DNA from 3 places in the Nonomuraea sp. NPDC049655 genome. Region 1 is predicted to be linked to each of the others. Evidence: riboswitches for the same ligand, from Rfam matches in the RefSeq annotation. Region 1 holds a riboswitch; each other region holds the start of a gene.
What was found. Region 1 has a riboswitch for cyclic di-AMP ahead of ACIBQ6_RS23015 (CHAP domain-containing protein). Riboswitches for the same ligand answer to the same signal wherever they lie in the genome.
Positions count from the first base shown of each region.

Region 2: linked by a shared signal. The riboswitch ahead of ACIBQ6_RS17590 (C40 family peptidase) and the one ahead of ACIBQ6_RS23015 (CHAP domain-containing protein) in region 1 are both predicted to bind cyclic di-AMP.
Region 3: linked by a shared signal. The riboswitch ahead of ACIBQ6_RS08655 (C40 family peptidase) and the one ahead of ACIBQ6_RS23015 (CHAP domain-containing protein) in region 1 are both predicted to bind cyclic di-AMP.

Region 1 covers NZ_JBITLS010000007.1:41,491-50,792, forward strand. The annotation lists gene ACIBQ6_RS22980 (hypothetical protein) at 1-1,056, opposite strand, end outside; gene ACIBQ6_RS22985 (hypothetical protein) at 1,056-1,559, opposite strand; gene ACIBQ6_RS22990 (cupin domain-containing protein) at 1,741-2,154, opposite strand; gene ACIBQ6_RS22995 (phosphoenolpyruvate hydrolase family protein) at 2,171-2,986, opposite strand; gene ACIBQ6_RS23000 (Tm-1-like ATP-binding domain-containing protein) at 2,986-4,209, opposite strand; gene ACIBQ6_RS23005 (nuclear transport factor 2 family protein) at 4,220-4,717, opposite strand; gene ACIBQ6_RS23010 (TetR/AcrR family transcriptional regulator) at 4,813-5,355, shown strand; gene ACIBQ6_RS23015 (CHAP domain-containing protein) at 5,407-6,126, opposite strand; cyclic di-AMP (ydaO/yuaA leader) riboswitch at 6,141-6,278, opposite strand; gene ACIBQ6_RS23020 (luciferase family protein) at 6,539-6,886, opposite strand; gene ACIBQ6_RS23025 (glycosyl hydrolase family 18 protein) at 7,130-9,088, shown strand; gene ACIBQ6_RS23030 (PP2C family protein-serine/threonine phosphatase) at 9,279-9,302, shown strand, end outside.
Region 2 covers NZ_JBITLS010000005.1:120,675-129,976, forward strand. The annotation lists gene ACIBQ6_RS17565 (histidine kinase) at 1-509, shown strand, start outside; gene ACIBQ6_RS17570 (response regulator) at 530-1,186, shown strand; gene ACIBQ6_RS17575 (phosphotransferase family protein) at 1,176-2,255, opposite strand; gene ACIBQ6_RS17580 (NYN domain-containing protein) at 2,400-3,722, shown strand; gene ACIBQ6_RS17585 (NlpC/P60 family protein) at 3,855-4,781, shown strand; cyclic di-AMP (ydaO/yuaA leader) riboswitch at 5,133-5,294, shown strand; gene ACIBQ6_RS17590 (C40 family peptidase) at 5,425-5,907, shown strand; gene ACIBQ6_RS17595 (hypothetical protein) at 6,078-6,911, shown strand; gene ACIBQ6_RS17600 (M48 family metalloprotease) at 6,923-8,809, shown strand; gene ACIBQ6_RS17605 (glycosyltransferase family 4 protein) at 8,806-9,302, shown strand, end outside.
Region 3 covers NZ_JBITLS010000002.1:694,178-703,479, forward strand. The annotation lists gene cimA (citramalate synthase) at 16-1,593, opposite strand; gene ACIBQ6_RS08630 (thioredoxin domain-containing protein) at 1,790-2,434, opposite strand; gene ACIBQ6_RS08635 (O-methyltransferase) at 2,568-3,215, shown strand; gene ACIBQ6_RS08640 (Uma2 family endonuclease) at 3,287-3,838, shown strand; gene ACIBQ6_RS08645 (branched-chain amino acid aminotransferase) at 3,861-4,958, opposite strand; gene ACIBQ6_RS08650 (3-isopropylmalate dehydrogenase) at 5,159-6,205, opposite strand; cyclic di-AMP (ydaO/yuaA leader) riboswitch at 6,305-6,462, shown strand; gene ACIBQ6_RS08655 (C40 family peptidase) at 6,493-7,056, shown strand; gene ACIBQ6_RS08660 (NAD(P)-dependent alcohol dehydrogenase) at 7,040-8,032, opposite strand; gene ACIBQ6_RS08665 (DUF2306 domain-containing protein) at 8,214-8,849, shown strand; gene ACIBQ6_RS08670 (response regulator transcription factor) at 8,822-9,302, opposite strand, start outside.

The DNA.
Region 1 (9,302 bases):
GGCCAGCGCGCCCGCGAGCCGCACCCGCGCGGTGGTGAACGGGTCGGCCTCGGCGCCGGTGCGGGCGCGGTCGTCGTGCCACAGCAGGTCGCCGCCGGGCAGCAGCGGCATGCCGTCGATCTCCACGGACCGGTGGTCGGCCAGCGCGCCCATGAGCACGGGCCGCCCGCCGAACAGCCGCCACACCGACGGGCCCACGATGGTGTCGACCTTGGCCGCCGCGACGCTCGTGCGCACCAGCCGGGTCTGGCCGCCGGCCTCCTCCAGGACGCCGTGCACCTGCACGCGGACGACCGTGGCGTGCTCGTGCACGTCGGCGCCGAGGATGAGCAGCCGCCCCGACACCGGCTCGGGCACGCCGTGCCACGGCCCGGACTGGGCCAGCAGCAGCCCGCGCGTCCACAGGTCGGCCCACCGCCTGAGCGGCAGCCGGTCCATCGTCGCCACCGGGGACGAGGCCCGCAGCTCGGTCGCCAGCCCGTCGAGCAGCACGGCGAGCCCGCGCAGCTCGGGCACCCCGAGCAGCGCCTCGATCGCCTGGTCGGCGCCGGAGACGAGGTCGTCGTCGACGCCCCGCCAGCCGGTGATCGCCAGCTCCCGCAACCAGACCCGGCACCCGGCCAGCAGGTTCTCCGGCACGCCGCCGGACGCCGCCTCGCTGCCCGGCACGCCGCCCACGGACGCCGCCCCTGTTGTGGCGTCCGTGGCGGCGGCCGGCGGCCAGGGTGCGCGGCTGCGGCCCAGAGCGTGGTCGAGGCGGGCGAGCAGGGCGTCGTGCACCGCGCCGAACAGCGCGGCCCGCCCGCCGGCCAGCGCGGCCAGGTGCTCGTCGGCGACCGACCCCGCGGTCACCTTCTCCACCGCCTCGCCCAGCCGCTCGCCGAGCGGGGAGCCCGCGAGCGCGCCGGCCAGCGCCGCCAGCGCCGCGGCCGGCTCCTCGGCGACCCTGGCGAACCCGTGCCCGAGCGCGCCGTCGAACCCCGTGGCGAGCGCGAGCGCCTCCGCGACCCCGGCCGGCCCGTCGCCGGCCAGCTCCCCGAGCTGTACGTCGAGCATCAGCCCACCTTTCCCGTCTCGGGCCCCATCGCCGGGAACCAGTGGAGCTCGGCCAGCGGCTCGGTGCTGTCGGGCACCTCCAGGTAGGCCAGGTGGCGCAGGAACCGGCTGAGCACCACGGCCGCCGGGGTGCGCTGGGGGGTGCCGTTCAGCGCGCTCATCAGGTGGCCGCCCTCGGGCACCTCGACGCGCAGGTAGCGGGCCACCCGGTCGAGGCCGTACTGGAGCACGGCCTCGTCGGCCAGCATGCGGATGTGCTTGCACGCGTAGCCGTGCAGCGCGCCGCACGGGCGGTTGTTGTTGGTGCTGCAGCTCAGGTCGTGGGTGCCGGCGGCGATCGAGGAGACGTAGACCCGCTCGATGTCGGACCCGCTCGACACGACCCCCTGCAACCTGCCGTCAGCCAGCTCGACGAAGGGCACCTTCGCCAGCTTGCGCGGCTGGACCGGCGGCACCACCCGCACGACGCTGCGCTGCTCCCACGCGGTTTCGTCCGCGTCCAAGGTCTCGACCTCCAGTCTGACGGCATGCTCGCGCCGACAGCCAACTCCGATGGGGCTTGATCAACAGACCCGGAAATCTACCGGAGGCCACCGACAGACCGGACGTGAACGATCATTCACATGGAGGTCGAGCAGCCGGAGGCCGTGCGCGGGCTCGCACCCCGCGCACGGCCTCCGCCGCTCAGGAGGTGGCGGCCGCCCAGGTGGGGTGGTCGCCGGGGCCGAGCTCCACGAAGCCGGGCAGCTCGCGCAGCGCCAGCTCGGCCCCGCCCGGCGTGTACGTCGCGATGATCCGCAGCGGCCGCCAGCCGGTGTTGAAGGTGGAGTGCAGCGTGCCCTTCGGGATGTAGATCGCCTCACCGGCCCTGACCGGGAACTCCGGGTCGTCGCCGACGGTCTGCCGTCCCTCGCCCTCGATGACGTAGAGGACCTCGTCGGAGTCGGGGTGCAGGTGGCGTTCGTGGCCCTTGTTCGGGTTGATGATGACCTCGCCGAACGTGGAGGACGCGTCCGGCACGGCGTCGGGCGTCACGTGCCATTTGATGGCCCCCCAGTCGAAGATCATCGTGGGCAGGGCGTCCGGTCGTCGGTGCATGGCGGGTTCCTCCCGGTCAGAGCTGCTTGAAGGCGCGGACCTGTTCGGCGATGGCCCGCTCGGCGGGCAGGCGTTCCATCGAGGACGCGCCGAAGAACCCGGCGACGCCGACCGTGCGCTGCTGGATGTGGCGCACGTCGTCGGGCTCGGCGATGGGGCCGCCGTGGCACAGCACGATGACGTCGGGGTTGACGGCGACGGCGGCGTCGCGCATCTCCTGGACGCGCACGGCCGCCTCGTCGAGGCCGATCGCGGTGACGGCGCCGATGCTGCCCTTGGTGGTCAGGCCCATGTGCGGGACGAGGATGTCGGCGCCCGCCCGCGCCATGGCCGTGGCCTGCTCGGGGGTGAACACGTAGGGGGCGGTGAGCAGGTCGCGCTCGGCGGCCAGCCTGATCATCTCCACCTCCAGGTCGAAGCCCATGCCGGTCTCCTCCAGGTTCGCCCGGAAGACACCGTCGATCAGGCCGACCGTCGGGAAGTTCTGGACGCCGGTGAAGCCCATGTCCTTCAGCTCGTCGAGGAAGCGCGGCATCAGCCGGAACGGGTCGGTCCCGCACACCCCGGCCAGCACCGGCGTGTCCTTGACGACCGGCAGGACCTCCCCCGCCATCTCCACGACGATCGCGTTGGCGTCGCCGTACGGCATCAGGCCGGCGAGCGAGCCGCGGCCGGCCATCCGGAACCGCCCGGAGTTGTAGATGATGAGCAGATCGACCCCGCCCGCCTCGGCGGACTTGGCCGACAGCCCGGTGCCCGCGCCGCCGCCGATGATCAGCCGGCCGGCCTCCCGCTCGGCGCGCAACCTCCGTAGTGCCTCGTCGCGACGCATCAAGCCCCCTTCTCGATCAGCCGGTGCAGCCGGTCGGCGGCCGCCACGGCGAACTGCGCGTTGTTGATGTCCTGGTCGCTCTGCACGACCTCGACGGCGGTGCCCGCGACGGCCGCGAGCACGGCGTCGAAGCAGGCCGCGTCGGCCGCCGGGTCGTGGAACGGGCCGCCCTCGACGTCGACGGCCGAGACGCCGCCGCGCGGCACGAACAGCGTGACCGGCCCGGAAGCGCGGGCCAGCCGCTCGCCGATCGCCCGCCCGATCTCGGCGTTCTCGTCGGGAGTGGTGCGCATGAGCGTCACCGTCGGGTTGTGCGCCAGGAGCTGCCGTGACCTGAACCGTTCCGGCACGGTCTCCATCGGGCCGAAGTTGACCATGTCGACGGCGCCCAGGCTGACGACCTGCGGGATGCCGGCCCGCCCGGCGGCGGTCAGGCGGTCGGGGCCGGCCGACAACACGCCGCCGACGAGCTCGTCGGCCAGCTCGGTGGTGGTCAGGTCGAGCACCCCGGCGAAGTGGCCGCCGGCCGCCAGCGCCTCCATGGCCCGGCCGCCCGAGCCGGTGGCGTGGAAGACCAGCACCTCGTAGCCCAGGGACTCCAGCCGGGCCCGCGCGGCGTCGACGGCGGGCGTGGTGACGCCGAACATCGTGGCCGCGACCAGCGGTTTGTCCTCCCCGGACGGCTCGGCGCCGGCGTCGTAGGAGGCGGCCATCGCGCTGATCGCGGCGGCGGCGTTGGTCAGGATGCGGCGGGAGACGGAGTTGACGCCCGCGACGTCGACGACGCTGTACATGAGCGTCACGTCGGTCTCCCCGACGTAGGCCGAGACGTCGCCGCTGACCATGGTCGAGACGAGCAGCTTGGGCAGGCCGACGGGCAGCGCCCGCATGACGGCGGCGGCGATGGAGGAGCCGCCGCTGCCGCCGAGCGCGAGCACGCCGCTCAGCTCGCCGCGGGCGTGCAGGTCCTTGGCCAGGGCGGTGGCCCCGGCCGCCATGGCCGCGAGAGCGGCGCCGCGGTCGCCGGCGCTCCTGAGCCGATCGAGGCCCGTGCCCGCGGCCCGCGCGACGGCCTCGGCGGGCACGTCGGCGGCCAGCGCCGGGGCGCCCATGACGCCGGTGTCCATGAGGACGACGCCCTGGCCGGCCCGGACGATCAGGTCGCGGACGAGGGCGTACTCCTCCCCCTTGGTGTCGAGGGTGCCCAGCAGCAAGACCGCCATGTCAGACCTCCTACGATCGGCCTTCCGACCTTACCCCGGCGATCTCCGCGTGGCGGATGCCCAGGACGTCCACGCCGTGCTCGGACAGCGGGCGGGAGCCGAAGATGCGGCGTTCCTCCTCGGTGATGGCGACGTCGTTGATGCTGGCCTCCCGGCGGCGCATCAGCCCCGACGCGTCGAACTCCCACTGCTCGTTGCCGTAGCTGCGCCACCACTGGCCGGCGGCGTCGCGGGACTCGTACTGGAAGCGCACGGCGATGCGGTCGCCGGTGACCGCCCACAGCTCCTTGCGCAGGGCGTAGTCCAGCTCGCGGGCCCACTTGCGGCGCAGGAACTCCGCGATCTCGGCGCGGCCGGTGACGAACTCGCCCCGGTTGCGCCACACGGAGTCCTCGGTGTACGCGAGCGCGACGCGGTCGGGGTCGCGGGTGTTCCAGGCGTCCTCGGCGGCCTGGACCTTGATCCGGGCGGTCTCCTCGGTGAACGGCGGGACGGGCGGGCGGGTCATGGGCGGTCCTCTCATCGAGAGAACGGGCGTTCTCCCGGGTTGTGCGCTAGCGTAGAGAACGATCGTTCTCCGCGGCAAGCACCTGGAGGGGTGTCATGGATCACGAGCAGCGGCTGCTGGACGCCGCGGGCGACCTGTTCTACCGCCGCGGCGTGCAGGCGGTCGGCATGGACGAGATCCGGGCCGCCTCCGGCGTCTCGCTGAAACGCCTCTACCAGTGTTTCCCGTCGAAGGAGGCGCTGGTCGTGGCCTATCTGCGGCGGCGCGACGAACGCTGGATGGCCTCGCTCACCGCGTACGTGGCCGACGCCGGCGACCGCATCCCGGCGGTCTTCGCGTGGCTGGAACGCTGGTTCACCGAGGACGACTTCCGCGGCTGCGGGTTCGCCAACGCCTTCGCCGAGCTGGGCGCCGGTTCGGCCGCCGTCCGCACGGCGGTGCGCGAGCACAAGGAGCGCCTGCGCGCCTACCTGCGCTCGCTCGCCGAGGAGGCCGGAGCCGGAGACCCCGGCCTGCTCGCCGAGCAGTTGCTCACCCTGATCGACGGCGCCACGGTCACCGCGATGATCTCCGAGGAGGCGGGCGCGGCCCGCTCGGCCGGGCAGGCCGCGGCGGTCCTGGTCCACCGGCGGCCCTGAAACGCGAAAGAGCGCACTCCCCGCGGGGAATGCGCTCTTCGCTTGGCAGGATCAGGCGGCGTACGACGGGTAGCCGTAGCCGACGACCTGGGAGGTCGGGCGGACACGCTGCTCGACCTTGCCGTTGCCGGTGTTGCCCTCGATCGTGGAGATCGTGCCGTCGCCGTTGTCCTTGACGACGAAGCCGACGTGCTGGATGTCGCTCAGGCTCTTGCTGCCGCTCCAGGAGAAGAAGACGACGGCGCCCGGCTTGGCCTCGGTGCCCCAGCGGTCGTTGGCGGCGAACCACTTGGCGTGGGTCACGGTGTAGGCGTCCCAGCCGACCTGCGGGCGGGCGCCGGTCTGCTCGCCGACCCAGGAGACGAACATCGAGCACCAGGGGGCGTTCAGGTACATGGCGCGGTTGCCGCCGTCACGCGCGGCGGTCTCGGCGGCGCGCTGCGAATCGGCGTACCACTTCTGGAACTTGGTGCCGCCGCCGTTGGCGTCCTCGGAGGTGCCGACCTGGGCGCGGGCCGTGGCCAGCACCTGGGCGGCGGTGACGTTGACCTTGCCCTTGGCGCTCTCGTCGGCGGCGCGGTTCTGCGCGACGCGCGGCTGGGCGGCCACGCCGGCGACCTTGGCGGTCTGGGTGGCGGTGTGGGCGGTGGCGGTGGCGGTGTCGGCGTTCACTGCCGCGTGCGTGCCGAGCACGCCGGCGACGGCGGTCGCGCCGAGAGCGATCTTGGCGAGGTCGAGCTTGTAGGCACGGTGAAGACGGTGCTTGGCCATGAGGGTGTTACTCCTTGAGCTTCCGTGCCGCTTGCCGGGTTAGCTGACGGGTTCGGGCGGGAAGCTGCCCTACGGCACCACGGTGCCGATTCACCCCATTGGACACATGGGTCCCCGGTTCCGCGCACAGGCGGATTCAGCGGTCTCTTGGTCAGGCAAAGGGCTGACGCATCGTCTTCCCGGGCCCGGGAAAGGGCCTGAAGGTATATGTGCGACGCCCGGATGCGGGGATGTCCGCATCGACTCTGTACAACACGGGTCCCGCTTGGGTAATTCCCAGGCAATGCCATCCCTACCTGGGACGACTCCCCGTTCGGCTGTGTACAACCAAGCTACCCGGCGAGTAATTCCCAGGCAAATGGCGGCAATGAATTCGACGGTGCGTGGGAGAAACGCTACGCACCGAATCGGTTCACGCCACGTGCGCCTTTATCGCCACACTCGTGAGCGCCAGCAACAATTCCAGATCGGGCTCGGCGTCGACCTGCACGGCGACCCAGGCGCGGTCGCGGCAGGCATGGACCTGGTCGCACGCCCGCAGGTACGGCTCCAGGCGGCCGATGGCGGGGGCGGTGAGCCGTACGTGGATCTCGTCCCGGCCGGCCAGGCGCAGGATCTCGGTTCCGTGTACGGCGAAGGTGACCTGCTGACCGGTGCCGCTGACGTTCAGCGACGGCCAGGACCGTAACTCCGCGACCGCGCGGACCACGTAGGGCCCGCGTCGCGTGGGCGTCCGCCGCCAGGCGGAGATTCCTGCCACGCTCCAATGCTGAGCCACGGCTCACCTCGCCGTCAGCCCCCGTTCCTGAACCGTTATCCCCTCGTGAACGGGCGCGTCCAGGGTCTGACCGGCACGATTACGGACGCCTGACCGATACGTATTGACGCTCCCCCAGGCAGAAGCTACCGTCGATTCACAACTTAAAGGAAACTTTCCTAATAGTTTCCCCAGAAGTCTCCCATCCCACTCCCCACACACCCCCCCAACGGATGTCGGAGCGACATGAAGCACACCATTCTGAGCAAGGTCCTGGCGGGAATGGCGGCATTGGCCCTGCCTCTCACCGCGGCCGTGGCCGCCCCAGCGCTCGCCTCCGCCAGCACGGTGGCGTACGCGGCGGCCTGGGCCCCGTGGACCGCCTACACGGCGGGCACGGTCGTCACCTACAACGGCGTCGACTACGTCTGTCTCCAGGCGCACACCTCCCAGCCCGGCTGGGAGCCGCCGAACGTGGCGGCGCTGTGGAAGGTCTCCGGTGGCGGCGGCAGCGACACGACCGCGCCGTCCGTGCCGGGCAACCTGCGCTCGACCGGCGTCACGGACACCAGCGTGGCCCTGGCCTGGAACGCCTCCACCGACAACGTGGCCGTGACCGGCTACGAGGTCTACCGCGGCGGCACCCTGGTCACCACCGTCACGGGCACCACGTACAACGACACCGGCCTCACCGCGAACACGGCCTACAGCTACACCGTGCGCGCGCGTGACGCGGCCGGCAACCGCTCGGCCAACAGCAACCAGATCTCCGCGACGACCACCGGCGGCGGTGGCGGCGACGACAAGACACCGCCGTCGGTCCCCGGCAACCTGCGCTCGACCGGCGTCAGCAACAACAGCGTCTCGCTGGCCTGGAACGCCTCCACCGACAACGTGGCGGTCACCGGCTACGAGGTCTACCGCGGCGGCACCCTGGTCACCACCGTCACGGGCACCACGTACAACGACACCGGCCTCACCGCCAACACCTCCTACAACTACACCGTGCGCGCGCGTGACGCGGCGGGCAACCGCTCGGCCGACAGCAACCAGATCACCGCGACCACCACGGGCGGCGGCGGTGGCGGCGGCAACAAGGTGCTGGGCTACTTCGTCCAGTGGGGCATCTACCAGCGCGGCTACCACGTCAAGAACATCGACACCAGCGGCTCGGCGGCCAAGCTGACCCACATCAACTACGCGTTCGGCAACGTGCAGAACGGGCAGTGCACGATCGGCGACAGCTACGCCGACTACGACCGCTTCTACCAGGCGGGCGAGAGCGTCGACGGCGTCGCCGACACCTGGGACAACGGCGCGCTGCGCGGCAACTTCAACCAGCTGCGCAAGCTGAAGAAGAAGTACCCCAACCTGAAGGTGCTCTTCTCCTTCGGCGGCTGGACCTGGTCCGGCGGCTTCGGCCAGGCGGCGCAGAACCCGACGGCCTTCGCCGACTCCTGCTACAAGCTGGTGGAGGACCCCCGCTGGGCCGACGTCTTCGACGGCATCGACATCGACTGGGAGTACCCGAACGCCTGCGGCCTGACCTGTGACACCAGCGGCGCGGCGGCGTTCAAGAACGTGATGTCCGCGCTGCGCTCCCGCTTCGGCGCGAACAACCTGGTCACCGCGGCCATCACCGCCGACGGCAACGACGGCGGCAAGATCGACGCGGCCGACTACGGCGGCGCCGCCCAGTACGTCGACTGGTACAACGTCATGACGTACGACTTCTTCGGCGGCTGGGACGCGCAGGGCCCGACCGCCCCGCACTCCCCGCTCACCACCTGGGACAAGATCCCGATCCCCGGCTTCTACACCGACAACGCCATCCAGAAGCTCAAGAGCAAGGGCGTCCCGGCCGCCAAGCTGCTGCTCGGCATCGGCTTCTACGGCCGCGGCTGGACCGGCGTGACCCAGGCCGCGCCCGGCGGCACGGCGACCGGCCCGGCGCCCGGCACGTACGAGCAGGGCATCGAGGACTACAAGGTCATCAAGACCCGCTGCCCGTCCACCGGCACGGTCGCGGGCACGGCCTACGCCTACTGCGGCAACCAGTGGTGGAGCTACGACACGCCGAGCACCATCGGCGGCAAGATGAGCTACTCGAAGAACCAGGGCCTCGGCGGCGCGTTCTTCTGGGAGCTCAGCGGTGACACCACCAACGCCGAACTCCTCACGGCCATGAAGAACGGCCTCGGATAAGTTCGCACGTCAGGGCCGGTCCCGGGTTTCGGGGCCGGCCCTTCGCCGTGCCCGGCGCGCCGCAGGACGGAACACGGACGCCTTGGGAGAAGCTGGTCACCGGGGGTGAACGACGATTCTGTGGGGTGGCGGGCCCAGGCGGCCCTTCTTCACGACACCGGTCTTCCTGGTCGGCCTGATCGGGATCACGGTGCTGGTGGTCGGGCTGGACAGG
Region 2 (9,302 bases), on a different contig from region 1:
CCGGCGCGATCAGGAGCAACGCCCACCTGGCGCTCCAGGACCTGCGCGAGGTGATCGGCGTGCTCCGCCACACCCCGCCGGGGGCCGCCGACCCGGTGCCCGACCGGCCGCAGCCGACGCTCGCCGACCTGCCCGCGCTGGTCGAGGAGTGCCGCCAGGCCGGCATGGACGTCCGCCTCGACCTGGGCGCCGCCGACGGCGTCCCGGCCGGGGCGGGCCGCAACGTCTACCGCATCGTGCAGGAGGCGCTCACCAACGCGCGCAAGCACGCGGACGGCGCGCCGGTGGCCGTGGCCGTGGCGGGCGAGCCGGGCGAGGGGGTCTCGGCCGAGGTGCGCAACCCGGTGTGGTCGCGGCACGGGCCGCGCATGCCGGGGGCGGGCGCCGGGCTCATCGGGCTGACCGAACGGGCCGAGCTGGCCGGCGGCCGGCTGGAGCACGGCGTGACCGGCGGCGAGTTCCGGGTGCGCGCCTGGCTGCCGTGGCCGCCGGAGCAGGACGGGGAGTGACGTTGACCGACGGAGGGCAGATGGACGCGCCGATCAGGGTGCTGATCGTGGACGACGACGCGATGGTGCGGGCCGGGCTGTCGATGATCCTCGGCGGGGCCGCGGACATCGAGATCGTGGGCGAGGCGGCCGACGGGGCCGAGGTGCCGCCGCGGGTGGCCGAGCACCGGCCGCACATCGTCCTGATGGACATCCGCATGCCGGGCGTCGACGGGCTCACCGCGACCGAGGCGCTGCGCCGCACCGTCTCGCCGCCCGAGGTCGTGGTGCTGACCACGTTCCACGCCGACGCCCAGGTCGTGCGGGCGCTGCGCGCGGGGGCGGCCGGGTTCCTGCTGAAGGACATCCCGCCGGGCGATCTGGTCGACGCCGTCAGGCGGGTGGCCGCGGGGGAGCCGATCCTGTCGCCGGCGGTGACCCGGCAGCTCATCTCGCACGTGTCCGACGGGGGCGGCCGCGACCGCACCGAGCGGGCGCGGGGGCTGCTCGGCCGGCTGAGCGAGCGGGAGCGCGAGGTCGCGCTGGCCGTGGGGCAGGGCAGGTCGAACGCCGAGATCGGGCGGGAGCTGTTCATGAGCGTGCCCACGGTCAAGGCGCACGTCTCGCGCATCCTGACCAAGCTCGACCTGAACAACCGGGTGCAGATCGCGCTGCTGGTCTACGACGCTAGCGGGTGAGCAGCTCCTCGATGGCGGCCCGGTGGAGCACCAGGTCGTCGGGGTCGTCCGGCATGGGCTGCTCGCCGAAATGGATCCTGCGCTGCCACACCCGGGCCATGATGACGCCGTGGCGGAGGGCGGCGTACATCTCGTAGAAGTCGAGGTCGCGGGGCTCGTAGCCAGTTATTTCGCAATATTTCTGGCAAACGTCGTCGCGGCGCATGAAGTCCGGCATGCCGGGCAGGCCCATCGTCACCGCGAGGTCCTGGAAGAAGCGGTGCAGGAAGATCATCCAGGAGAGGTCCAGCTCGCGCGGGCCCACGGCGGCCATCTCCCAGTCGAGCACCGCCACCGGCGTGAAGTCGCGGTACATCACGTTGCCGATCCTGGCGTCGCCCCAGGTCAGGACGTCGGGGCCGGGGTCGTCCGGCCAGTGTGAGCCGAGCCAGTCGAAGGCCCGCTCCAGCACGGGGATCGGCCGGGCGCCGTGCGCCCACCGGTAGTAGGCGCGCTGGGCCTCGACGTGCGCGCGCAGGCCGTCCGTGCCGCCGGGGGCGAGCGGGCCGAGCACCGCGACGTCCTGCCCGGTGTACGGCGTCTCGTGCAGCGCCGCCACGAGCCCGACGCTCGCCTCCTGCAGCCGCCGCCGGTCGCCGGGGGAGGCGTCGTGCAGCCAGCCCCCGAACGTGTACGGCATGACGTCCGGCGGCACGTCGCCCTCGGCCCGCTCCATGACGAAGAACGGCGTCCCGAGCGGCGCGGGGTCGGGCTCGAACCAGAGCGGTCTCGGCGCTGGGATCCCAGCTTTCTCCCTGGCCAGCCGCATGACCTCGAACTGGGCCCGCAGATCGTAGGAGGGGAACACCGGAACGGCTTCCGCCGCAGGTGCGAGCCTGGCCACGCACCGCCGGGTCCCGGCGGCCCAGGTGGCGGTGAAGAACAGCGTCTCGCTCGACATGCCGTTGCCGGAGGGCCGCGACAGCTCCGACACCGTGGCGTCCCCGCCGACCCGTCCGCGCAGCCAGCGGGACGCCCGCTCGCGCAGTTCCGCCAGGTCACGCGTGGACGTGCGCATCTGTTCCGTCACCGCTCACCTCCAGGCCGCACCGCTGCCCCGGCTCAGTCGTATACCCCCTACCAAGCGCTTGTCTAGGTTCAAGGGACCGTTACGGTCAGGTACGCAAGAGCCGTACCCTTGTCTGAAAGGGCATGTCACGAAGGGACAAGTGGGATGAGTTCAGCGGGTGAAGGCCTGTCTCGCCCGCTTCCCGAGCAGGTGCGCCTCAACGTCGTCGACCTGGCCGCGCAGGTTCTCGGCACGATGCCCGCCGTCTCCGTGCCGCCGCCGCTGCGCGGCATCGCGAAGTTCGACCCGCGCAAGCGCGCCAAGCTGGGCAGCGCGCCGATCGCCGCGCAACTGGAGAACGACAAGAAGTTCCGCGAACTGGTCGCGGAGTCAGTCGCCGCCGGATGGCCCGAGCTGGTCGCCGCGCTGGCCGAGGGCAGTGTGCCGCCCGCCGCCGACCCCGTGCTGGTGGCTGCCGCAGCCTATCTCACCAGGCCCCCCGGCTGGGCGGAGATGATCGAAACCGCCCGCGCCGACCTGGAGCAGTCCGCCGTGGCGGCCGAGGGGTCCGAGCGCGAGGAGGCGGTGACGCGGCTGCGCGAGCAGCTCGCCGCGCAGAAGACCGCCGCCAAGGAGGAGGCCGACCGGCTGCGCGAGCAGATCAAGGCGGCCCGCGCCGAGAACTCCGACCTGCGGCGCAAGCTCCACGACGCCCGCGAGCGGGCCAAGGCCGCCACCCGCAGGGCCGAGGAGATGGAACAGGCCGCCGACGACGCCCGGCACGCCGCCTCTGCCGCCGGCAACGCGGGCGAGGCCGAGCTGCGCCGCCTGCGCGAGCGCCTGGCCGACGTGGAGCGGCAGCTCGAAGCCTCCCGCCGGGCCGCCCGCGAGGGCCGCAGCATCGAGGACGCCCGCATCAGGGTGCTGCTCGACGCCCTTCAGGACGCCTCGGCCGGGCTGCGCAGGGAGCTGGCGCTGCCCACCACGATCAGCAGGCCCGCCGACTCGGTCGCGGCCAGCACCGGCGAGCGTCCCGGAGTGCGCGGGGTGCCCGCGCGGGCCCTGGCCGACGACGACCCGCAGCTCCTCGACCAGCTCCTGGCGCTGCCGCAGGTCCACCTGATCATCGACGGCTACAACGTCACGAAGACCGGCTACGGCACGCTCACCCTCGCCGACCAGCGCAACCGGCTGATGACCGGCCTCGGCGGGCTGGTCGCCCAGACCCGGGTCGAGGTGACGGTGGTCTTCGACGGCGCCGAACTCAACGCGCCGGTGCAGGTGGTGGCGCCGCGCGGGGTGCGGGTGCTGTTCAGCGCGCCGGGGGAGATCGCCGACGACCTGATCCGCCAGCTCGTCCGGGCCGAGCCGCCCGGCCGGGCCATGGCCGTCGTCTCCTCCGACCGCGAGGTCGCCGAGTCCGTACGCCGGATGGGTGCCAGACCGGTTCCGTCCGGTCTGCTGCTGCGCCGGTTGGGCCGCGCATAAGTTACGAATTAGCACTATTGGCGAGACCCCACCCGCCACTTCTGTACTATTTCGCCCCAGGTGTAATCCCTGGGAGGCGACGCTGTGAGGTTTGGCCGGGTGACGGTGGCCGCGGGTCTCGCGATCGGACTGATGACGGTCCCGATGGGTGCGGCGCTCGCTGATCCCAAGCCCACCCTCAAACAGGCCAAGGCCAAGCTGGAGAAGCTGAACGACAAGGCCGACAAGGTCGTCGACCGGTACAACACGGCGACCGAGAACTACAAGAAGGCCAAGGACGCCTACACCAGGCTCAACGACCGCTACAAGCAGAAGCTGCAGACGGTCGCCGACCTCCGCGCCGAGATCATCAGGGTGGCGGTGGACTCCTACAAGCTGGGCGGGGACGTCACCTCCCTGCCCGGCATGGTCGGCGTCGACGACCCCGAGAACCTGCTGGCCGGGCTGGCCATGGCCGGGCAGCTCTCGCGCGAGCGGCTGGAGAAGCTGGCCGCCTTCGACCGCGAGAACAAGGGGCTCAAGGCCGAGCGCGACAACGCCGAGACCGCGCTCGCCGACGCCGACAAGGAGCGGGACGCCGTCCAGCGGGAGCGGGCCGAGGTGCTGAAGCTGGTCGGCCAGCAGAAGAAGCTCCTGGACAAGCTGGGGGCCTACAACCCGGGCAATCCCAACAGCACCGGCATCAAGTACACCGGTCCCGCCTCGGGCAGTGCGGCGGCCGTCCTGAACTTCGCCTTCGCCCAGGTGGGCAAGCCGTACATCTACGGGGGCACGGGCCCGCGCGGCTACGACTGCTCAGGGCTGACGCAGGCAGCCTGGCGCGCCGCCGGCGTCTCCCTGCCGCGTACGACGTGGCAGCAGTGGGCCTGGGGCGCGAGCCGGAAGGTGGACCTCAAGGACCTCCAGCCGGGTGACCTCATCTTCAGCGAGGGGCTCGGGCACGTCAGCATCTACGCGGGCGGCGGCAAGATCGTCCATGCGCCGCAGACGGGCGACGTCGTCAAGGTCGTCCGCCTCGCCGACTACGGTCGTCCGCTCGTCGGAGCCATCCGCCCCTGACTCGGTCCCCGCCCGAAATCTCGGGCGGCTGCGGCGTGCCCGTGGGCGCTGAGGCGAAGCGGGACAAACGGGGCGAAAGTGCCCTGACAATCGGGTGTGCCGGGAAGTGTGAGAAGGGTCACAAACCGGTAACGGAACCCTGGGGTCCAGCAGGGGTTTCACCCTTTACTTGCATCTTTATCTGATCTTTACAGGCCGAGTCTCCCTTTGCCAAATCTTGACCCCTCGGCGTAGTTTCTGGCGTCGCGGTCAGCAAGCCATGCGCACCGCGGATCGACATCGGAACCCCGATGCGGACCAGATGAAAATCCAGCGGTCGCCGCCGATATCCCCGTTCAGGCACAACCATCGGGCGGCGACCTGCCGAGTCCGTGCAGCCAGGAGCACGGAGCCGGGGACCCAAAGATCCCGTAATCCCCCGGGATCAGGGGTGAATCGGCGCGTCTCGCGCCGTAGGGCGACTTCCAGGCCCGAATCCGTCAGCTAACCCGGTAGGCGTTCGTGGAAGACACAAGGAGAAATCCTGTCTACCTCCCTGCATAACCCCCGTCTGTCCCGTCTTGCCCTGAGGGGCGTCGCACTCACGATGACCGTGACGGCCGGAGGTGCGGTTCTCCATGCCGCGCCGGCCGGGGCGCAGACGGTGAGCGAATCGGCCGCCAGGCTCACCGCGGTGTCCAGCACCGCCAAGGCGGCCACTGCGAAGTCGGCCAAGTCGGCGAGGACCGTCAGGTCTGCCAAGTCGGCCAAGGCCGCGCGGCAGGCGTCGAAGGCCCGCAGGGCCGTCGCCGTCGCCAAGCATCAGGTCGGCGACCCGTACCGGTACGGGGCCACGGGCCCTGGTGCGTTCGACTGCTCCGGACTCGTCCAGTACGCCTGGAAGAAGGCCGGGGTACGACTCCCGCGCGTGACGAACAGCCAGTTCGCCCGCATCAAGCGCAAGGTCTCCTGGCGCAATCTCAAGCCGGGCGACCTGATGTTCTTCAACGGGCTGGGCCACGTCGGCATGTACGTCGGCCACGGCAAGATGGTCCATTCGCCGCGGACCGGCGAACGGGTGCGCATCGACAAACTGGGCGGATGGCGGAAGTCGTCGTTCGTCGGCGCGGTGCGTCCCGGCGCGTGACAACGGGCCCCGCCCGGACCCTCCCCGGTCCGGGCCGGGGCCTGTCGCATGCCCGGCCCCGAGCAGCGCCCGGTCCGGCGAAGGGCCCGGCTCCGCGACGGGGTCGGTCCGGCGGAGGGTTCGGCCTCGGGAAGGGGCCGGGAGGGGCGTGGGCCTACTAGCATCGGGCCGTGTCCTCGCAGGTGCGTCCGTCCCTTCGCGGTCCGCGGCTGCTCCTTTCGGTCCTGCTGCTGTCGACGGCGGTGCTCGTGGTCGCCGACGCGCCGCCCGCCGCCGTCCTGCCCGCCGGGGCGCGCGGGTTGTGGAGCGACGGCGGTCAGGTGGCCCGCGGCGCGCGGTCCGTGGTCGTGGGGCACCGCGCAGAGCCCGGCGTGCTCGCCGATCTGGCCCGCCGCGCGGACCTCGCCGGACGGCGGGTGTCCGCGGTGCTCGGCCGGCCGGTGCGCGCGCTGGTCGTCGTGCCGGACTCCGACGCCGAGGCGGCCGGGCTGGCGGGCACGGGCCCGCTGGACGGGCTGGCCGCGGTGGCCGACGGCGCCAGGGTGATCGTCGTGCCCGGCTCGTTCGCCCGGCTCACCTCCACGGGACGCGACGTCGTCCTCACCCATGAGCTCACCCACGTCGCCGCGGGCACCGACCGGCTGCCCGTCTGGCTCTACGAGGGGTTCGCCGACTACGTGGCCTACCGCGACGCCGGGCTCCCCGTCGGGACGGCCGCCGCCGAACTCGCCGCCGACGTAAGGGCCGGCCGGCTGCCGAGCGAGTTGCCCGGACCTGCGGCTTTCGCCCCCACGGCCGCCGATCCCGGACGGCTCGCGCGGGCGTACCAGGAGGCCTGGATGGCGTGTCGCTTCCTCGCAGACCGGTTCGGTGACGGGACCCTGGTACGGCTCTACCGTGATGCCCGCGTGGCCGGCGTCGATCAGGCGCTCGCCTCCGTGGGGCTCACCGCCGAGACGCTGGCGGCACGGTGGCGCGAGTACGTACGAGAGCAGCTCGCGTGAAGGGGAGGCAGATGAGCGAGCGGAACGACCCGCCCCGGGAAGGGGACGAGCCCGCCGGAGCGGTCGCCAGAGGGGCCGACGAGCCCGGCACGGCGGTCGTGGCGGCCCACGGCGGCGGTGTGGCCATCAGGGACGACGGCGCGGACCGTCCCGGCGACGGTGCGCCGCCGGAGCCGTCCGGCACCAACGAGCCCCCCGAGTCCCCGGGCCACCCCGACGACCCGGACTATCCGGACGCCCGCCCCGACGCGGACGCCGACCCCGACACCGAGGACCCCCGTCACCCCCGGCCCCCCACCCCCGACGACCGCCCCCACGCGACCCGCGCCGACGCCCCCGCCACCGACGCCCGGACCAGCGCGCAGGCCGCCGATGGCACGGACACCCCCGGCAAGAGCCCCGAGGCCCCCGACGACCCGGGAACGGGCGGCAAGGGCGGCGGCAAAGGCGGCGGCAAGGGCGGCGGCAAAGGCGGCGGCAAAGGCGGCGGCAAAGGCGGCGGCAAAGGCGGCGGCGAGGGCAGGGGCCGTGGCAAGGGCGCGGGCGATCCCGTCACCCCCCTCGCCGAAGGCGTCGAGGCCCGTCCAGGAACCGGCAAGCTGACGGGAACGGCGGAGCACCTGATCGCCCGCGAACGGCAACGCGTGGAATCCCGCTCCAGGCGCGCCGCCGGCGCCGCCCTGGCCCTGGTCGGCGGCGTGATCCTGGCCGTGGTCGCGTTCACCACCCCCTGGCGGGTCCTGGCGGCGGGCGCGCCCGCCGTCGCCCCCGACCCCGCCCGCGACTTCAGCGCCGCCCAGATCGCCAGGGCGCAGGCGTTCGACGCGGCCACCACCCTGCCCGGCTACATCTCGCTCGGCCTCACGGTCCTGTTCGCCGGGCTGCTGGTCCTCACGCCGTTCGCGGCCAAGGTGCTGGGCGTGCTCAGGGGCCCGTGGTGGGTGCGGGTGATCCTCGGCGTGGTGGTGCTCACCGCGATCACCGAAGTGCTGAGGTGGCCGCTCGGCATGTGGTTCGAGACGATCCTGCGCGACTACGGCCTGTCCACCCAGGACTGGGCGGGCTGGGCCGCCGACCGGCTCAAGAACACCGGCGTCAGCGTGCTGCTGATGGCCGTGATGCTGCTCGCCCTCGTGGCGCTGGCCCGCAAGGTGCGCCGCTGGTGGATCCCGGCCGCCGTGGGCGCGTTCGCGCTCACCCTCGGCGTGTCGTACGTCTACCCGGTGGTGTTCGAGCCGCTGTTCAACGACTTCACCTCCATGCCGCAGGGCTCGCTGCGGTCGGAGCTGCTGGCCATGGCCGAGCGGGACGGCGTCCCGGTCGAGGACGTGCTGGTCGCCGACGCCTCGCGGCGCACCACGGCGCTCAACGCGTACGTGTCGGGCTTCGGGGCCACCCGCCGGATCGTCGTCTACGACACGCTGCTCAAGGCGCCGGAGTCGGAGGTCGAGCTGGTGGTCGCGCACGAGCTGGGCCACGCCAAGCACGCCGACGTGCTCGACGGCACGCTGCTCGGTGGCCTGCTGGCCGCCTTCGGGGCGATCGGCCTGTTCCTGCTGGTCGGGCCGCTGCGGCGGCGCACGGGGATCGCCTCGGTGGCCGACCCGCGCGCCATCGGCGTGCTCATGGGGCTGATGACGCTGGCCTCGCTGGTCTCCGACCCGGCCCAGAACCTGATCACGCGGCACGTGGAGGCGCGGGCCGACGTGCACGCCCTCGACCTCACCAGGGATCCGGCCACGTTCGTCGCGATGCAGAAACGCCTCGCCATAACCAACATTTCCGACTTGTCGCCGGATGCGGTGGAATATGTGCTCTATGCCTCCCATCCCTCCAGCCCCGAGCGCAACGCCCTGGCCCGCTCGTGGGCGAGACTGAACGGCGTCCCCGAACCGTGACCGACGTGGTCTTCGTGACGAACGACTTCCCGCCCAGGCCGGGCGGCATCCAGTCGTTCGTGCACGGACTCGCGCTCCGCACGCCGGGGGTGGCCGTCTACGCCCCCGCCTGGCCGGGATGCGAGGAGTTCGACCGGCGTCAGCCGTACCGGGTCGTCCGGCACCCGACGCGGCTGATGCTGCCCACCCCGGCCGTCGCGCGCAGGGCGGCCGGGCTGGTGGCCGAGCACCGCGCCGAGACCGTCGTCTTCGGCGCGGCCGCGCCGCTCGGCCTGCTCGCGCCCCGCCTGCGCGCGGCGGGCGCGCGGCGGGTGGTGATGCTCACCCACGGCCACGAGGCGTCGTGGGCGGGCGCGCCGGGCTTCCGCTCGGTGTTGCGCAGGATCGGCGCGCACGCCGACGTGGTGACCTACCTGGGCGACTACACGCGGCAGCGCCTGGCCGCGGCGATCCCCCCGCACAAGCTCGTACGCCTGGCGCCCGGCGTCGACGT
Region 3 (9,302 bases), on a different contig from region 1:
GCGCCGCCGCCGGGGTCAGCTGCAGTCGCGGCCGGCGCGCAGCAGGCCGTACGTGACCGCCTGCTCCAGCGCCTGCCAGGAGGCGTCGATAATGTTCTCGGCCACCCCCACCGTCGCCCACTCGGCGGTGTCGTCGCTGGAGGTGATGAGGACGCGGGTGACGGCGTCCGTGCCGTGGGTGCCTTCGAGGATGCGGACCTTGTAGTCCACCAGCTCCAGCCTGGCCAGCTCGGGGTAGAGCTGCTCAAGCCCCTGCCGTACGGCCTTGTCCAGGGCGTTCACGGGGCCGTTGCCCTCGCCGGTGGCGACGATGCGCTCGCCCTTGGCGTGCAGCTTGACGGTGGCCTCGCTGACCAGCTCGCCGCCCTTCGTCCGCTCGACGATCACCCGCCACGACTCCACCTCGAAGTGCCGCCGGCGCGCCCCCTGGACGGTGTCGCGCAGCAGCAGCTCGAACGACGCGTCCGCGGCCTCGAAGGTGAAGCCCTGCGACTCCAGCTCCTTGACGCGCTCGACGAGCGTCTTGGTGTGCTCGGGGGTCAGCTCGTAGCCCAGCTCGCGGCCCTTGAGCTCGACGGAGGCGCGGCCGGCCATGTCGGAGACGAGCATGCGCATGTCGTTGCCCACGGCGGCCGGGTCGATGTGCTGGTACAGGTTGGGGTCGACCTTGATGGCGCTGGCGTGCAGGCCGGCCTTATGGGCGAAGGCGGACATGCCGACGTAGGGGGCGTGCGAGTTGGGGGTGACGTTGGTGACCTCGGTGATCGCGTGGGCGATGCGGGTCATGTCCGCCAGCGCCTCCCGCGGCACGAGGTCGAAGCCGCGCTTGAGCTGGAGGTTGGCGACGACGGTGAAGAGGTTGGCGTTGCCCGAGCGCTCGCCGTAGCCGTTGGCGCAGCCCTGGACGTGCGTGGCGCCCGCCTTGACCGCGGCGAGGGTGTTGGCGACGGCGCAGCCGGTGTCGTCGTGGCAGTGGATGCCGACGCGGGCCCCGGTCTGGACGGCCGCGTGCACGGTCTCGGCCAGCTCGTCGGGCAGCATGCCGCCGTTCGTGTCGCACAGGGCGATGACGTCGGCCCCGGCTTCGGCGGCGGTCCGCAGCACTTCCAGCGCGTAGGCTGGATTGGACGTGTAGCCGTCGAAGAAGTGCTCGGCGTCGAGGAAGACTCGCTGTCCCTCCGCACGAAGGTGAGAGACCGTGTCGCGGATCATCGCGAGGTTCTCCTGGAGAGTCGTGCGGAGGGCCAGCTCCACGTGCCGGTCGTGGCTCTTGGCGACAAGGGTCACGACCGGCGCGCCGGATTCGCGCAATGCGGCTACCAATGGGTCGTCGGCGGCCTTCACACCGGCCCGGCGGGTCGCGCCGAACGCGGCGAGCTGCGCGTGCTTCAGGTCGAGCTCTGTTCGAGCGCGCCTGAAGAACTCTGTGTCCTTGGGGTTGGCGCCCGGCCAGCCCCCCTCGATGAAACCGACGCCCAGGCTGTCCAGCTGCCGTGCGATGGCGAGCTTGTCGACGACGGTGAGGTTGAGTCCTTCCTGCTGCGCGCCGTCGCGCAGAGTCGTGTCGTAGACGTGGAAGCGGTCGTCGGCCATGAAGTCTCTTCTTTCGGATCCGTGTCCTGGAAAACAAAAAGACCCCTCACGGACGTGAGAGGTCTGCGCGCTGGCGGTGTCCCTGTGTCAGCCAGCGCGCCTGCCGATAATGAGCAGACCGTAGAACATGGTGCCTGCCAGTCTGCCACAGGGATTCACCATCTGGCACATCGGTCTCAGCTTGTGGACACGACCTTTACACTTGCACGCCGGCGCCCCCGGTGACGGCGCGTTCGAGGGCCGCCGGGTCGAACACCTCGTTGCCGAGCTGCTGCCCGTCGAGCAGGACGGTCGGCGTGCCCTGGATGTGGATCTTCGAGGTCTCCGCCAGGTGGGTCTTGGCGTACGACTGCGAGGTCACGCACTCGTCCACCGAGGCGCCGGCCTTCCTGGCGGCGGCCACCAACTCCTGCACGGTGAAGCCCGAGGCCGAGCCGTGCGGGGCGGGCTGCATGGCGTAGAGCTCGTCCCTGAAGGCCAGCCAGTTCTCCTCCGGCACGCATCGGGCGGCGGCCGCGGCCCTGATGGAGTTGGAGCGCATGGGCTCGTCCTGGAAGATCGTCACGGGGTGGAAGACGACCTTGAGCCTGCCCTCCCTGGCCAGCTTCTGGATCGTGCCGTCGACCTTGGAGTGCATCTCCTTGCAGATCGGGCAGTCGAAGTCCTCGTACACGTCGAGCACGGGGGCGTCGCCGGACCTGTCGGCCAGCACCATCGAACCGTCTAGCTGCCTGGTCAGGCGTACCGACCCAGCCGTCTCACCCGGCTCCGAGAAGGCCAGCACACCGAGCACCACCAGCGCCGCACACGCGACCGCGACCGCAACCAACCGCTTCATCATCCGCCCACTTCCAGCTCACCGATCGCGCAGACCCTACCAACGCCGGAACCACTCTCCGGACAGCCGCCCGGGGCGGCTCCCTCATTGGTACCTGATGACGATGAGAGAACGCTGTGAGGGGAGAATGACCTTCATGAAGGCGAACCTCCTCGACCCCGCGGTGGGCCGGTACATCCTCGACCACTCCACCCCGCCCGACCCCCTGCTCGACGAGCTGGCGCGGGAGACCGCCGAGGCGACGGGCGACGCCGCCAGGATGCAGATCTCCGCCGACCAGGGCCGGTTCCTGACCATGCTGACCCAGCTCACGGCCCCGGCCGTGGCGGTCGAGGTGGGCACGTTCACCGGCTACTCGTCGGTGTGCATCGCGCGGGGGTTGTCCGGCGGGCGGCTGCACTGCTTCGACGTGAGCGAGGAGTGGACGTCCATCGCCCGGCGCTACTGGGAGCGGGCGGGCGTGACCGACCGCGTCTCGCTGACGCTCGGGCCCGCCCTGGAGACGCTGGCCGCCTTCGACGAGCCGATCGACCTGGCCTTCCTCGACGCCGACAAGGGCAACTACCCCGGTTACTACGAGTTGCTGGTCGAGCGGCTGCGGCCGGGCGGCCTGCTGCTGGCCGACAACACGCTGCGCAGCGGCCACGTGGCCGACCCGGCGCACTCGGAGACGACGACGGTGCAGATCCGCGAGTTCAACGACCTGGTGATCGAGGACCCCCGGGTGAGCGTGGTGATGCTGCCGGTCGCCGACGGGATCACGATGATCAGGAAGAACCACTAGATCGCGGGACGCCGCCGCCGTTACTCTGAGTGATCCTTTGGAAACCCCCGGGAAAGCATGAGGACGGCGGCATGGTCAGGCCCCTGGAAGAGCGCTACCGCACCGTGCGCGAACTGTTCCCCGAGTTCCGCATCGAGACGGTCCAGGGCCGGATCGTGGTGAACGAGCCGGGCACCTGGCAGCACAACACGATCCTGTCCCGGACGTTGTTCCAGCTCGCCGCCGCGGCGGCGGTCCGGGGCTGGGAGATCTGGCCGAACATCACCGTCTACCTGGGCCCCGGCCACGATCTCTACGTGCCCGACCTGGCGGTGGTCCCGCGCCGGCCGCGGCTGCACGAGGAGCACGCCGTCCACGGCGCCTCGACGATCCTGCTCGTGGACGTCGTCTCGGTGGCCACGACGTACGACGTGCACTTCGTCAAGACGGGCGGGTACGCGCGCGGCGGGGTGCCGCTCTACCTGGTGATCGACCCGTTCCAGCGGCTGGTGACGCTGTTCGGGGGGCCTGGCGGGCGGCGCTACCGCAGCGAGAACGTCGTCTCCCTGGGCGAGCCGGTGTTCCTGCCCGACCCGTGGAACCTCCACGTCGACACCGCGGCCCTGACGGAGGCCGGCGCCTGAGACGCCGGCCGTCCGCGCGGCTCTAGCCGATCTTGTGGATCCAGTTGCGGGTGTCGGGACGGGCGCCGTACTGGATGCCGACGAGCTCCTCGCGCACCCGCATCGTCACCGGGCCGGGGGTGCCGTCGGCGATGGTCCAGGAGCGGTCGTCGCCCCTGACCGAGCCCACCGGCGTGACCACGGCGGCGGTGCCGCACGCGAACACCTCGGTCAGCTCGCCGGAGGCGCAGGCGGACTCCCACTCGTCCACCGAGATCAGCCGCTCCTCGGTCTCCAGGCCGAGGTCGCCGGCCATCTCCAGGATCGACTCCCGGGTGATGCCGGGCAGCAGGGTGCCGGTGAGCGCCGGAGTGACGAGCTTGTTGCCGAAGACGAAGAACAGGTTCATCCCGCCCATCTCCTCGACGTACTCGTGCTTGTGGGCGTCGAGCCAGACGACCTGGTCACAGCCGTTGTCGACGGCCTGGCGCTGGGCGACGAAGGCGGCGGCGTAGTTGCCGCCGCACTTGGCGAAGCCGGTGCCGCCGGGCGCGGCGCGCGTGTACTCGGTGGACAGCCAGACCGAGACGGGCTTGATGCCGCCGCTGAAGTACGAGGCCGCCGGCGAGGCGATCACCATGTACTTGTAGGTCTTCGACGGGTAGTTGACGCCGAGCCCGGCCTGCGTGGCGAACATGAACGGGCGCAGGTAGAGGCTGTGGCCCTCGGTGGTCGGCACCCACTCCTTGTCGGCCGAGACCAGCAGCTCCAGCGACTCCACGAACGCCTCCTCCGGCAGTTCGGGCATGGCCATGCGCTCGGCCGAGCGGTTGAAGCGGGCGGCGTTCGCGTACGGCCGGAAGGTCGCGATCGAGCCGGAGATCTGCCGGTACGCCTTCAGGCCCTCGAACAGCTCCTGCGCATAGTGGAAGACCGAGGTCGCGGGGTCGAGCGAGAGCGGCCCGTACGGCATGAGCCGGGCGTCGTGCCAGCCCTCGCCGTCGGTGTAGTCGATCGAGATCATGTGGTCGGTGAAGACCTGCCCGAATCCGGGGTTCGCCAGTACCTGCTCCCGCTCGGCCGCGGTGCGAGCGTGGTCGGAATGCTGCACGTCGAAGCTGAGCTTCTGAGCGATGGTCATGACGGAGGTCCTTCTCTCTACGAATCTGCGACTTCGAAAGCTGATTCTGTTAGCTACTGCCCGCGAGCAGTATTCGTACTTCCTAGTGTCTCGCGATTTGGGATGGCAAGAGGCAGTTGGGGTGGTTAGATCCGGCGAACGCGAAAAAGCGCCTGGCAGTCCGTGTTCGGACCGCCAGGCGCGTGCGGGGCTAGGCGGTCCTAGCCGGCTACTCGCGCGGCGATGTCGTCGCCGATCTCGCTGGTCGTGCGGCCGGCGCGGCCGGTCACCCGCTCGGCGATGTCGGCGGCCACGGCCTGCTCGACCTTGGCGGCCTCGGCGTGCAGGCCGAGGTGGTCGAGGAGCATGCCCACGGACAGGATGGTGGCGGTCGGGTCGGCCTTGCCCTGACCGGCGATGTCGGGCGCGCTGCCGTGCACCGGCTCGAACATGCTCGGCGAGGTGCGCTCGGGGTTGATGTTGCCGCTGGCCGCCAGGCCGATGCCGCCGGCGATCGCGGCGCCGAGGTCGGTGATGATGTCGCCGAACAGGTTGTCGGTGACGATCACGTCGAAGCGCTCGGGCTGGGTGACGAAGAACATCGAGGCCGCGTCGATGTGGCTGTAGTCGGTGGTGACGTCGGGGAACTCCGCGGCCACGCGGTCGACCGTGCGCTGCCAGAGGTCGCCGGCGAAGGTGAGCACGTTCGTCTTGTGGACGAGCGTGAGCTTCTTGCGGGGCCGCGACTGAGCCTTCTGGAAGGCGTACCGCACGACGCGCTCGACGCCGTGGGCGGTGTTCAGCGACTCCTGGGTGGCGATCTCGTGCGGCGTGCCGCGGCGCATGACGCCGCCGGTGCCCGCGTAGAGACCCTCGGTGCCCTCGCGGACGACGACCATGTCGATGTGCTCGGCGGTGGCGCCGGCCAGCGCGGTCTCGACGCCGGGGAACAGCTTGACCGGCCGCAGGTTGACGTAGTGGTCGAACTCGAACCGGAGCTTGAGCAGCAGGTCGCGCTCCAGGATGCCGGGCGGCACGCTGGGGTCGCCCACGGCGCCGAGCAGGATCGCGTCGTAGCCGCGCAGCTCTTCGAGCACCGCGTCGGGCAGGGTCTCGCCGGTGCGGTGGTAGCGGGCTGCGCCCAGGTCGTAGTGGGTGGGCTCGATCTTCGTGCCCACGGCCTCCAGGACCTTGAGCCCTTCGGCTACGACCTCGGCGCCGATGCCATCCCCGGGGATGACGGCCAGGCGGATGTTACGCGACTCCATGGGCGGTACCTTACCGGCTCGTCTCGGCTGACGAACACATCATCTCAACAACCGGACAATCCGTTTTGGGGGGATTGCGACCTTTTGACCGTTTCGTTAGAGTTCGACGAGCCTAATCCACGCAGCCGCTGCGTGGAGCCGGGGACCCACCTTTCCCCCCGGGGCGAATCGGCTGCGCCTCCCCCGAGGAGCCGCCGTAGGGCTACTTCCAGGCCCGAGCCCGTCAGCTAACCCGGTCGGCCACGTGGAAGGACAGTCCCCTGTCTAGCATCGCCATCCTTGTGGCGGTGGCAGCGGGCGCCGCAGGTCTCGTGCCTGCCGCCCCCGCGGCTCCCGCCGCTCCGGCCGCCCCCACCCCCTCCATCACCCTCACCGGCCCCCAGGTGAAACAGGTCCAGGAACGGCACGTGCCGAAACCGGCCTGGAAGGTCGCCCTCGAATACGCCATGGACAAGCGCGGCACCCCGTACGTGTGGGGCGGCGCCAGCGAACGGGGCTACGACTGCTCGGGCCTCATGCTCCGAGCCTACGAGGACGCCGGCATCGAGCTCCCCAGAACCGCCGCGGAGCAGTACGGCGCCTTCTCAAGGAAGATCGCCTGGAAGGACCTCAAGCCAGGCGACCTGGTGTTCTTCAGCGGCCTCGGCCACGTCGGCATGATCTCCAAGCCCGGCTACATGGTCCACTCCCCCCACACCGGCGACGTGGTGAAGGAGGAACGCCTGTCGCAGTGGCGCAGGCAGGCCTTCGTCGGCGCGGTACGCCCCGACCCCAAGGGCGTCAAGCGCTGGGCCGACTACAAGCAGCTCCAGAAGGCCCCCGCCCCCGCCATGCTCACCGCGACCCTGTGACGACGACCTTCCCCGGGGCGTGCCCCTCCTCCTGGTAGCGGACGGCCGCCGGGAGCTCGCCGAAGGGGAAGGTCCGGTCGATGACCGGGGTGACCGCGCCCCGCTCGATCAGCCCGGTCAGCGTCAGCAGGTTCGCCCTGTTGCTCCCGCAGCGGACGACGTCCGCCCTGACGATCCGCTGCGGGACGAAGGGCCCCGACGCGAGCGCGGCGAACATGTGGCCGGCCGGCTGCACCCAGCGGCCGGCCGGCCCGCCCACCAGCACGTACGTGCCCTTCCTGGTCAGCACGCGGCGGCAGTCCGCCAGCCGGCGGCCGCCCGCCACGTCGAGCAGCAGGTCGAAGCGCCGGCCCGACGCCGCGAAGTCCTCCTTGGTGTGGTCGATGACGTCGTCCGCGCCGAGCGAGCGGACCAGGTCCGCGTTGCGCCCGCTGCACACGCCCGTGACGTGCGCCCCCAGCGCCTTGGCGAGCTGCACGGCGAACGTGCCCACGCCGCCGGACGCGCCGTTGACCAGCACTTTCTGGCCCGGCTGGAGGCGTCCCTCGTCGCGCAGCGCGATCAGCGCGGTGTTGGCCGCCATCGGCACCGCCGCCGCCTGCTCGAACGACAGGCCCGCCGGTCTGGGCGCCACCTCGCCCTGCCGCAGGCAGACGTACTCGCCGAAGCCGCCCCCGAGCGACATCGCGTACACCTCGTCGCCGGGACGGAACAGCGTGACGTCCTTGCCGGCCGCCTCGACCTCCCCCGCCACGTCGGCCCCGAGGACGGCGATGCGCGGCCGGCGCAGCCCGACCCCGCCGCCCATGACCCGGGCCAGGTACGGCTCCCCCCGCATGAAGTGCCAGTCGTAGGGCTGCACGGACGTGGCCCGCACCCGGACCAGCACCTCGTCGTCGCGCGGCACGGGCCGCTCGACGTCGGTCAGGACGAGCTGGTCGGGCGAGCCGAACGAGCGCAGGACGTACGCCTTCATCGTTTTCTCCCTCGTGCCGCTGATGTGCCGCCAGTGTGGGCGTGACCTGCGCGGACGCTCAACGGTCGAAAGGCGACGGCTCGATGGCCGAAAGTACGACGGCCCGCCCGCCGATGGTGCGAACCAGGACCGGCCGTCCGCGCGATGACCGGGCACGGGCGCGGGCGGCACGCTCTCAGGCATGAGATGGATCGCACCCGCCGGGCTGGTCGCGCTCAGCGTCGTCCCGCTGGTCGCCGGCGCAATCCGGGTGACCGAACTGGCCGCCGGCGCCCCCGTGGCGGCGGACAACGCGCGCTTCTTCGCCATGCCCGTGCCGGTGTTGCTGCACATCCCGGCTTCCCTGGTGTTCTGCGTCCTCGGCACGTTCCAGTTCCAGGCCCGGTTCCGGGCCGGGCGGCCGGGGTGGCACCGCGCGGCGGGGCGGGTGCTGGTGGCGTGCGGGCTGGTCGCGGCGCTGTCGGGGGTGTGGCTGACGCTCTTCTCCGACCTTCCCGCCGGCGACGGGATGTTGCTGGCCGCCTTCCGGTTGCTGTTCGGGACGGCCATGGCCGCCTGCCTCCTGCTCGGCCTGGCCGCGATCCGGCGGCGCGACGTGGCCCGGCATCGCGCCTGGATGACCCGCGGGTACGCGATCGGGCTCGGCGCGGGCACGCAGGCGTTCACCCTGGCGTTCGGGCTGGCCGCCTTCGGGCCGCCCGGCGAGCTCGGCCGGGCGCTGCTCGTCGGCGCGGGCTGGGTGATCAACCTGGCGGTGGCCGAGTGGGTCGTCCGCAGAACCCTCAGAGGTCAGGTGCGTACGCGGTCGGTCTCGTAGGCCCACATGGCGATCTCGACGCGGTTGCGCACGCCGAGCTTGGTCATCAGGCTCGCGACGTGGCTCTTGACCGTGCTGAGCGAGATGTGCAGCTCGCGGGCGATCTCGCTGTTGGTCCGGCCGCGGGCCACGGCGCGCAGGATCTCCTCCTCGCGGCCGGTGAGCGCCTCGACCGGCTGCGCGGGCGCCTCCGTACGCCCGGCTCCGGCGAACGCGGCCAGCAGGCGCGCGGTCACGCTCGGGGCGATGAGCGCCTCACCGCCGGCCGCCGCGGTCACCGCCTGGGCGAGCAGCGCCGGGCCGGCGTCCTTGAGCAGGAAACCCCTGGCTCCGGCGCGCAGGGCGGCGTAGACGTACTCGTCGAGGTCGAACGTGGTGATCACGACCACCGCCATGGGGTCGGCGACGTCGGGCCCGGCCAGCTCGCGGGTGGCCGCGATGCCGTCGAGGCCG